DNA from 2 places in the Neobacillus sp. B4I6 genome. Region 1 is predicted to be linked to the other one. Evidence: riboswitches for the same ligand, from Rfam matches in the RefSeq annotation. Region 1 holds a riboswitch; the other holds the start of a gene.
The links. A riboswitch is a leader RNA that binds a small molecule or an ion and turns the genes downstream of it on or off. The one in region 1 is predicted to bind glycine.
Positions count from the first base shown of each region.

Region 1 (5,211 bases):
CTTCAGCAACAAGCGCCATACCAATACCGTATTCCCCACCTGCGCCTAAGCCAGCAATAAACCTAAAGATGTATACTTGTTCAATATTTACGGCTAAACCAGTTAACGCCGTCCCGATAGCAAATAGTAGAATCGTATAGGTAAATATTTTAACTCTCCCAAATTTATCTGCTAAGATACCGAAAATGATTCCTCCAGCGAGCATTCCTAAATTGGTAATCGAAGAAATAAGACCGCCAGCAACCATGTCAATATGAAACTCTGCAATAATCATCGACATCGCAAAGGAGATAAACATGATATCCATGCCCTCTAATGTTAAACCTGCTACTGATGCAACTACTGTTTTTTTACGATAATCCATTTTTGTCGTTCTCCTTTCAAGCCTCACAGGACTTTGATTAAAAGATAATGGGCAAAAATAAAATGCCCTTTCATCCAAAGGACAAAAGGGCATTCATATACTTAATTAGTATATATGAAGTTTATTTTTGCCTTTTTGGCCTCTCTGGACCAAATTAAAGGAATTTAATTTCATCTAATAGTATCATGATACCAATCAAGTGACAATATTTTTAATATATTGCAAGAATTTTACTTTACGCAGATATTTTAATATTTTTTCCCTTTGTCCTTTTAAATGAATACACTATGAATAAAAGAATGAACCATAATGGTGTCATTAATAAAGCGACACGAGTTGATTCTGCAAATAGCATAATAATGAGAATAAATGCAAATAACGTGAGAACAAGATAATTAATAAATGGTGTAAACGGTGCTTTAAAAATCGACTTTTCATGTAAATCTGGGCGTGATTTCTTATATCGCAGATGACAAATTAAGATAATGCTCCAGACCCAAATAAAACAAATCGCACTGATCGTTGTCACGATCCCAAAGGCTTGTTCTGGAATCAGCTTACTTAAAAGAGCTCCGACAGATAGAACAAGTGCAGATATAAATAATGCGTTACTCGGTACATGATTTTTATTTAATTTAGCAAAATTCGCTGGTCCCTGTTGATGATTACTTAAATTAAATAATATGCGGCTCGTTGAAAACAATCCACTGTTACAGGCAGACGCAGCTGATGTTAAGACGACAAAATTAATAATTCCTGCAGCAATCGGAATACCAACTAAACTAAACGTTTTTACAAAAGGACTGTTTGCTGCATTCAGTTGCGTCCATGGATTGATGCATAAAAGGATAATAAGTGCTCCCACATAGAAAAACAGTATTCTTAAAGGTATTTTATTTATTGCAGATGGGATATTTTTTTGTGGATTGGATGTTTCGGCTGCTGATACACCTACTAATTCAACACCTACAAATGCAAATACAACCATTTGAAAAGAAAGTAAGAAACCTAATATTCCATTCGGGAAAAGACCACCATGGCTCCATAGATTTTTTACTGTAACCGTTCCTGAATCTGTTTGAAATCCAATAATTAACAAAATGACTCCTATGATGATTAAAGCAAGAATGGTGATCACTTTGATTAAAGCAAACCAAAACTCTAATTCTCCAAATAGCTTTACTGTTAATAAATTTAGTCCCAATAATAGAATTAAACAGACTATTGCAGGTACCCATTGTGGGATATCGAACCAATATTGCACATATACACCAACAGCAATAATATCAGCCATTGCTGTCATAATCCAACAAAACCAATACGTCCATCCAGTTACATAACCAGCCCAAGGTCCAATATAATCCTCGGCGAAGTCCGTAAATGATTGATAGCCCTTATTTGATAAAAGAAGCTCTCCTAATGCCCTCATTACAAAAAAACATGCGATTCCCACGATTAAGTAGGCAAAAATGATAGATGGACCTGCTAACTGAATGGCTTTTCCTGAACCTAGGAATAAACCTGTACCAATCGTACCTCCAATCGCAATCAGTTGTACGTGCCGATTTTTTAAATCTCGTTTTAATTCTTGTTGTGCCACTTCATTTGCCCCCTCATTAGTAATAATTTCCTTTGTTCACTTTGTGAAGACATGAACAAAGGGTTAAACTCCATGAAAAAAGAGATTGGAATTTCTCCAATCTCTTCGGTCATAAGAATAACAAATAATATCCATTACTCTTTTGTCAGAATAACAAATAAAACTCGTACTCTTCTGTCCTTTTGCCTGAGATTGTGAACCCTTCGGCGCCGCAGATTTCCTGCGGTCTCTCCAGAAGCTGCTCCTGCTATAGTTTGATCCATAGCAATCATAGCTTGCTTAGTATTTAATTTATGTTGAAGAACAAATGGTTCAAAATCCCCAGCTAAAAAAAGTTATGCATTATTACATCTTATCTCACAAACTAAATTATTGTTAAATAATTTCTAATTTTAGTAGTATTCAATCACTTTGTCAATAATTAATTTCAGAGAATCTAGATTAATAGAGAAACAAAAAATGAACCCACTGCAAAAGATTGGGTTCATTTTTATCGCAATCGTTGGTTCTGCATCTTTAATCTCCTAGTACCAAAAAATATTGAATATGATTTGCTGAGATGGGCGTAATCGCCATAACACGATATCCGATACTCAGTAATTGCGACAAAGTTTCTGCGCAATTTTGACGTGGAGGCTCAAACGGAGCATGGAAACTTTTATAAAGATTTATTAATTGATTATTGTTTGTACAGTGAAGCAAGATCACATGTCTACCAGTCCATGCTTGACCGATCATTGGTTGTGGTTGTGGTTGTGTTTCCCTTTTATTTCTCATTGAATTATTCCTTAAGTCGAGGTTTAGCAGGATCACAATTGGGTGAGTCAAGATTTGCCGATTCTGCTAATTTCATAAGATAATAACATTCTTCACGATACATATGATCCGCCATTAGGGGGGCGAATGTTCCTAATGCTTGCTTACTTAGTCTGAGTTCTTCTATTTCATGTAGAAAATTTTGAAATAATTTTATTTCTAACTGGCTGTCTGAATTCATTTTTGATAAAGCAGGGAACGAAGTCAAATTAGTTCTTAAATATCCTGCTAGTTCAACTGATTTCAAGTAAAAATCTTCAAAACTCTTCCTAAATGTATTACTTTTCTCAATGAGTTTCTTTTCAACACTATCTAAATTAAAGGAAATTGCCTCTGAATGACCTGCAGCATCTAATAACCATAAAAGATGATGATGTAGTTCATGGTAAACAGGAGGAGCATCCCCTGCTTTTAGGTGTATTAAAATTCTTAAGTATTCCTCTAATTCATTGACCATATGATTAATAAAGGTTGGCGAAAGGTGAATTTTTATTTTCCCTATCAGATGTTTACTTAATAAGTCCAATTTAAATTTCCGTAATCTTATAACCTCTGTTTCAGCTTCAATTGTGAATGGCACTAAATCTGAGGAATTTGCACGCTCCAGAAGTTTGTCAAAAACTCGAATAAAAGATGATGCCTTCTCAATTTCCTCTTTTTGAACAGGTGCAAGAGCTTCGAAAATAAACCTCGAATGATCACCTAATATTTGGAGCCAAAAACGGTGTTCAAATTTTGCTGTTCTTTCAAGGACATCATTCATGTTTATTCCTCCTAGAAAAAAATACCCACACTATTTTGATGTTTATTCTTTTCAATTGGTTCTTATGAACAAAGAAGGAAAATTCACTAAAAAATAAGTCTTGCTGCCATTTTTGTGAAGATGTTTCGTAATCTCTTCTTTCGTCGATTCATTTTCCCTTCGCCTCCGATGGCTTTATTGAATTATTTACAATTAAGCACATTCATAGGTGGACTCCACAAATAACACTCCACCAACATTTACTTTAGTATGTGTTGTGAACGGTAGAAACCTGGGGTTGTTCCAATATTTTTCTTGAATACTTGATTAAAGTATTTTTGATTTTCGTAGCCTACTTGTTTACAAATTTCTGATACTTTTAAATTTGAGCTTCTTAGTAATTTCTTGGCATTATTCAATCTAACATTTGTAATATATTCAAAGATGGTGTTACCAACTGCCTTAGAAAACAAACTGCACAGGTACGCAGGGTTCTTATGGAACAACTTACCTAAGTCATCTAAAACGATGGGTTCCTTATAATTAGTATTTATGAAACTTTTTAAGTCGATGATTAGTTTTTCATTATAGGACACGTGGTTCTCCTTTAAAAATTCAGTTGATTGATCAATAAATTGTTCAAGCCAATCTCTGATTTCTTCCAAAGACTGTAATAGATTTAACTCTTCGTATAATAAATATCTTTCGCCACCACTTTTATTTACTTCATATTCACTTTCGATATATTCCAAAAAATGATTAACTATTTTAAAACATACATATTTTGATTTTTCCGGGGACAGGTTACTCTTTTTACAATCGAGAAAAACTTTGGCCATGAAAAGATTCATTCTACTAAGAAGATTTGGGTTTTTTTCATTAAAAAATTGATTAATTTCTTCGATAATACTGTTTCCAAATGAATGATTAAAAGTTTCTAATTCTTTATAATATGTTACTAACTGGTTTGAAAAAATTCCATTTTTCAATGCTTCTGTTGCTTCACTGTATGCTTTCTTTATTTCCGAAATATTTTCATATACATTGCTGATTCCAACAATCGGTTTTAATTTGATATCATGAAAAATCAATGACACAAGATCATGAACCAAGTCATTCCTAATCTCAAAACTGGAATTGGAAAACATGATTACAATTTGACTATCAATCGTATAAATGAAACTCTCAATTCCCCTGTTTTCCAATAGATTTTTCATACAACCTAATGGGACCTGAAGTTTTTCAGTCTCTTTTGAATCATCCCATGTAAACCCTTTCAATCCGATGTTTAAAAAAGAAAAACGATTTAATTTTTGGTCTATTTCAGGGTCAACAAATCTATGTCCTAAGATGTAATCAAGAACACGTTTTTCTTCTAATGCAATTTGATATTCATTAATCCGTTCAGTTGTTTGTTTTTCATTTTTTATTTTTTCAAGTTTTAAAATGGCTTTTTTAATAGAACAAACAATTTCATCCACCTCAATTGGTTTGACCAGATAGTCAATTGCCTCGAGTTGAATGGCCCTTTTGGCGTAATCAAATTTTGAATACCCACTAATAATGATAAAAACAGTTTCTAGATTAAGATTCTTTGTTTCTTTTATTAAATCCAATCCATTCATTTTTGGAATTCTTATATCGGCTAAAACAATGTCAGGCTTTTTGTTAATAATTTCTTTAAAGGCT
Region 1 is NZ_JBNPWB010000002.1:2,895,358-2,900,568, forward strand. Features, by position in the region: gene QF028_RS16330 (MFS transporter) at 1-364, opposite strand, end outside; gene QF028_RS16335 (amino acid permease) at 600-1,964, opposite strand; glycine riboswitch at 2,129-2,209, opposite strand; gene QF028_RS16340 (DUF2935 domain-containing protein) at 2,746-3,543, opposite strand; gene QF028_RS16345 (response regulator) at 3,783-5,211, opposite strand, start outside.

Region 2 (5,211 bases), 2.3 Mb from region 1:
ATGCATGGAAATCCCCCAATTCTTTCACTAGAGTATCAATTTCTTCCTTCGATCTTTGTTCTGTTACAGCAATCAGCATATGGTTAGCCAGTTCTGAATAATCACGCCCTAGATCATAGCCCCCGATTATTCCTTTTTGTAAAAGGTTTTGATTGATTTCTTTTACAGGCTTAGTTAATTTCACAACGAATTCATTGAAGGAATGGCCATCATAACCAACTTCAAAGCCAGCTTCCTTGAAAGCATTTTTCGCATAATGAGCTTTTTGCAAGTTGGCCGCAGCCATTTCCCTGACACCCTTTTTACCAAGTGCGGTCATCGCTACAGATGCAGCGAGGGCATTTAATGCCTGATTGGAGCAAATATTTGATGTAGCCTTATCACGTCGGATATGCTGTTCACGTGCTTGCAGTGTTAAGACAAAACCACGGCGCCCTTGGTCATCCGTTGTCTGTCCAACAAGACGGCCTGGAACTTTCCGCATTAACTTAGTAGTGACAGCAAAATATCCGCAGTGCGGTCCGCCAAAGGCAGTTGGGATCCCAAACGGCTGCGCATCACCAATAACGATGTCAGCACCAAATTTACCTGGAGGTGTTAATACCCCAAGGGACAGTGGGTTACTTGAAACAACAAACATGGACTTATTTGCATGAATGATTTCCTCAAGCTCTTTTAACGGCTCGACTCGCCCAAAGAAGTTTGGATATTGGACGATAACGGCTGCAACATCTTCATTAACAAGTCCTTTTAATGCGTCTAGATCTGTTACACCATCTTTGACTGGTACTTCAATCACATTAAGGTACTGACCCTTTGCATAAGTTTTAAGAACATCACGTGATTCTGGATGTACAGCACTGGATACAACTATTGTTTTTCGTTTGGTATGGCCTGCACTAAGCATCGCTGCTTCAGCAAGTGCAGTTCCGCCATCATACATCGATGAGTTGGCAACATCCATTCCAGTTAACTCACAAATCATTGTTTGGAATTCAAAGATAGCTTGAAGTTCACCTTGTGAAATTTCTGGCTGATAAGGTGTATAAGCTGTGTAAAATTCTGATCTAGAAATAACATGGTCGACAATTACAGGCATGTAATGGTCATAAACACCTGCACCTATAAAAGATACGTTTCTTTTCAGGTCAGCGTTCCGACTAGCCATCTTAAAAAGTTCTTTCATTAAGTCCGTTTCAGACTTTGCCGCTTTTATATTGTACTCACCCTTAAATCTTACTTTCTCAGGGATATCGCTAAACAGTTCATCAATAGAGGAAACACCAATTGCCTCAAGCATAGTCTTCTTATCTTGTTCAGTCATAGGTAAATAGCGATGTTTCATAAACCTAACTCCCTTCTCTTATTTCTTTTCTTTTTTATAAAAAGGTGTTGGAACTACAGTAGCTTTTAAACGTTTGCCGCGAATTTCAACCTCAACTTCGGATTCAAGACCCGCAAATTCTGTATTGATTAGGGCAAGACCAATATTTCTCTTTAACGTGGGTGATTGCGTTCCAGTTGTAACCTCACCAATTAACTGATCACCTTTATAAACAGGGTAGCCATGACGTGGAATCCCACGATCAATCATTTCGATTCCAACCAATTTTCTTGTTAAGCCCTTTTCTTTTTGTTGGATCAACGCTTGTTTCCCGATAAAGTCATCTTCTTTGTTTAATTTCACAGCGAAGCCAATTCCAGCTTCAAGTGGTGAAATTTCTGGAGATAGTTCTTGACCATAAAGCGCTAAAACTGCTTCAAAGCGAAGTGTGTCGCGTGAACCTAATCCACAGGGGATTACTCCATCTTCTTTACCTGCAGTTAAAATGTCTCTCCAAAGGTCAACAACATCTTCTGCATCGCAATATACTTCAAAGCCATCTTCACCAGTATAACCAGTTCTTGATACAAGTGCCTTTTTCCCATTTAGGATTACATCTTGTTGGAATTTGAAAAAGCCAATTTGGCTTAAATCATTATCTCCCGCAAGCTTTTGCAATACTTTTTCCGCAAGTGGTCCCTGGACAGCCAGCTGTGCTGTTTTTTCCGATAAATTTTCTAAAGAGACATCACCAGATAAATGGTCTTCAAGCCATTTGTAATCTTTTTCAATATTTGATGCGTTTACTACTAAAAGGTAATGATTGTCTTCAATCTTATATACAAGCAGGTCATCAACAGTACCGCCATTTTCATAACACATGGCGGTGTACTGGGCACCTCCATTCTTTACTTTTGAAATGTCATTAGTCATCATTTTTTGTAAAAATGCTAAGCTATTAGTGCCTTTTACTTCTACTTCACCCATATGGGAAACATCAAATAATCCTGCATTAGAGCGAACAGCTTCATGCTCTTCTTTAATGCTAGAGAATTGGACCGGCAGTGCCCAGCCTCCAAAATCAATAGTTTTTCCACCCCATTCTTTATACACATCAAAAAGTGGAGTTCGTTTTAATTCAGACATCTTAATCCCCCTTCAATCTTTGGCGCAAATTATTCATTAGATAATATAAAAAAGGACAGAGACCTCCTATGAAACGTAAGAAGGTCTCTGTCCTTGCACCTGAAAGTTTACCTAAAAAGGCTTTCCCCTTTGGTGGCTGCTTAAAGCTAGCAGCGCTCTCCAGAGCTGCGTCCTACAAGAGTTCTTTTGCCTGAGAGATTCACATTTCTGCTTGCTCCTTCGGCGCTACATAAGTAGTCTCTCCCCTTGTTATCATTCGCATTATAATATTATCTAAACTGGTCATACTAATTATACTTATAAAATAAATTACCTTATTAAAATATTTAAAACATTCAAAGCTATTATCATCCTACCATTAAAATAATACATTGAGCAATAACTTTATTAGAAAAGCAAAAAGCTGGAAATTGAACAAAAAGGAGTTGGAACCATGTCGATCGAAATTGAATTTGATTCCTCCTGGAAGGATGATTTTTTACATAGAATTGAAAACGATGGTCCATGGGGGAATTGGGAACTTTTTAAACTAGCAATTGGAGTTGAAAAACATCTCGTCATTCCAGATTTCATGGGTTTATTAGCACCTAGCCATTTACCCAATCTAACCCCACTTCCTCACCAGCTTGAAACAGCAAAACAAGTAATTGAAAACATGAATGGGAAAGCCATCCTTGCCGATGAAGTAGGACTCGGAAAAACGATTGAGGCCGGGCTCATTCTAAAAGAATATATGATTCGTGGATTGGTGAAAAAGGTATTGATTCTTGTCCCTGCATCCTTAGTTACTCAATGGTCGATGGAGTTGAATAGCAAATTTTTCATTCCAGCCATTTCACAAAGGAAAAGCTATGTGTGGGAACAGTGTGATGTTGTCGTTTCGTCAATTGATACGGCCAAACGAAATCCTCATCGAGACATCATTTTCAAGCAGGACTATGACCTTATTATCATTGATGAAGCCCATAAACTTAAAAATAACAAAACAAAAAATTACGAATTTGTCCAAAATCTGAAAAAGAAATTTTGTTTACTATTGACGGCAACGCCCATTCAAAACCGTATCGAGGAAATTTTTAATCTGGTTTCATTATTAAAACCAGGACATTTAGGCAGCGAAACGACATTCTTTGAAAAATACAAACGAGATGCACGTTCATTAAATGATGATGAGCATTTAAAAGAATTAGTAAACAAGGTTATGATTCGGAACCGGCGGGCAGATACAGGCATTGAGTGGACGAAAAGGCATGTGGAAACCATTCCGATTGAATGCACTCAAGAGGAGAAAGATCTTTATGAGTCAATTACTGAATTAAAAAATGAGGGGAATTGGGCACAGGCAAGTTCATTCTCTGTAATGACATTACAGCGTGAGGCATGCAGCAGTAGAGAAGCAGTTTTTTATACATTAAAAAATATGCTGCAAAAAAAGGAAAATCCAACCCCAGCTTTCGAAGAACAAATTCAGTATTTAATAACAAAAGTCGAAGCTGTCCAGAAGAATTCAAAAGCAGAAAAAGCGTTAGAATTAATTCAAAAAGTAAATGATAAAGTGATTATTTTTACAGAATACCGAGCAACACAAATGTACCTCCAATGGTATTTAAAACAGCATGGAATTTCATCTGTCCCTTTTCGGGGCGGCTTTAAGCGTGGAAAAAAGGACTGGATGAGAGAATTATTCCAAAAGCACGCTCAAGTCCTTATTGCAACTGAAGCAGGCGGTGAAGGAATTAACCTTCAGTTTTGTAATCATATAATTAACTTTGATTTGCCATGGAATCCAATGAGGCTCGAACAACGAATTGGTCGTATCCATCGTCTGGGCCAGGAAAAGGATGTCATGATTTATAATTTTGCGATAAAAAATACTGTCGAAGAACATATTTTGAAGCTTCTTTATGAGAAAATACATTTATTTGAAAAAGTAATTGGTGAACTTGACGATATATTAACAAAGTTGGAATTTGGCAATATAGAAGACCATTTAATCGATATTTTTGGACAATCCTCCTCCGAAGGCGAAATGCGAATTAAAATGGAAAATTTATCATCAATGATTGAATTTGCTCAGGACATGAAGAAGGGAGATTCCCATGCAGCAGCAGGAAATTCATAACTTTTTATTGAACTATTTTCAGGCTAATGATTGTGCAATTGTGGCGAATAGCCCAGGCTATTTGACTGTTCAGTTAACAGTTGAACTTGATAAGGAATTAATGAATCGGCCTTTTTACTGGCACTATTTAGAAAAGACGGGCGGAATTCCAAACCCGATGAAGTTAACATTTATTACGAACCAAGATGCCGCTCCTGAAAATATAAAGGGGGAAATCATTCATTTTGGTTCACCTCGGCTTCATCAAATTTTTACTTCGACGAAAAATTTAGCCAGCTATATCCGACTTTATGAAAATCATCGGAATCAAAACAAGCAAACTCCTTTATTACCATGGCTTTGTATGAATGTTAAAATCTCCTATCAATGTGACCGTAAGCGGGATATTTTCAAATCAATCGGCTTACAACTCATTAATGGAAAAATGGTTGAAGATTTCCATGACAGGCTGCTTGAAATATCGTTAACACCAAAAATACCTGATTACTCCTTTACTTTGTCACCTTTAGTGAAACCTCAAAGCGGGATGATGAGAGTTGAAACCTATCTTACATCCATCATTGAGAAGGATGACCACTCTTGGGCAATAGATGCGCGAGAACGTTGGGATAAAGATTTA
Region 2 is NZ_JBNPWB010000002.1:590,104-595,314, reverse strand. Features, by position in the region: gene gcvPA (aminomethyl-transferring glycine dehydrogenase subunit GcvPA) at 1-1,345, opposite strand, end outside; gene gcvPB (aminomethyl-transferring glycine dehydrogenase subunit GcvPB) at 1-6, opposite strand, end outside; gene gcvT (glycine cleavage system aminomethyltransferase GcvT) at 1,364-2,470, opposite strand; glycine riboswitch at 2,556-2,635, opposite strand; glycine riboswitch at 2,639-2,726, opposite strand; gene QF028_RS04775 (DEAD/DEAH box helicase) at 2,904-4,592, shown strand; gene QF028_RS04770 (YqhG family protein) at 4,570-5,211, shown strand, end outside.
Region 2: it holds a riboswitch for glycine, as region 1 does, so the genes downstream of both, gcvT (glycine cleavage system aminomethyltransferase GcvT) here and QF028_RS16335 (amino acid permease) in region 1, are expected to answer to the same signal.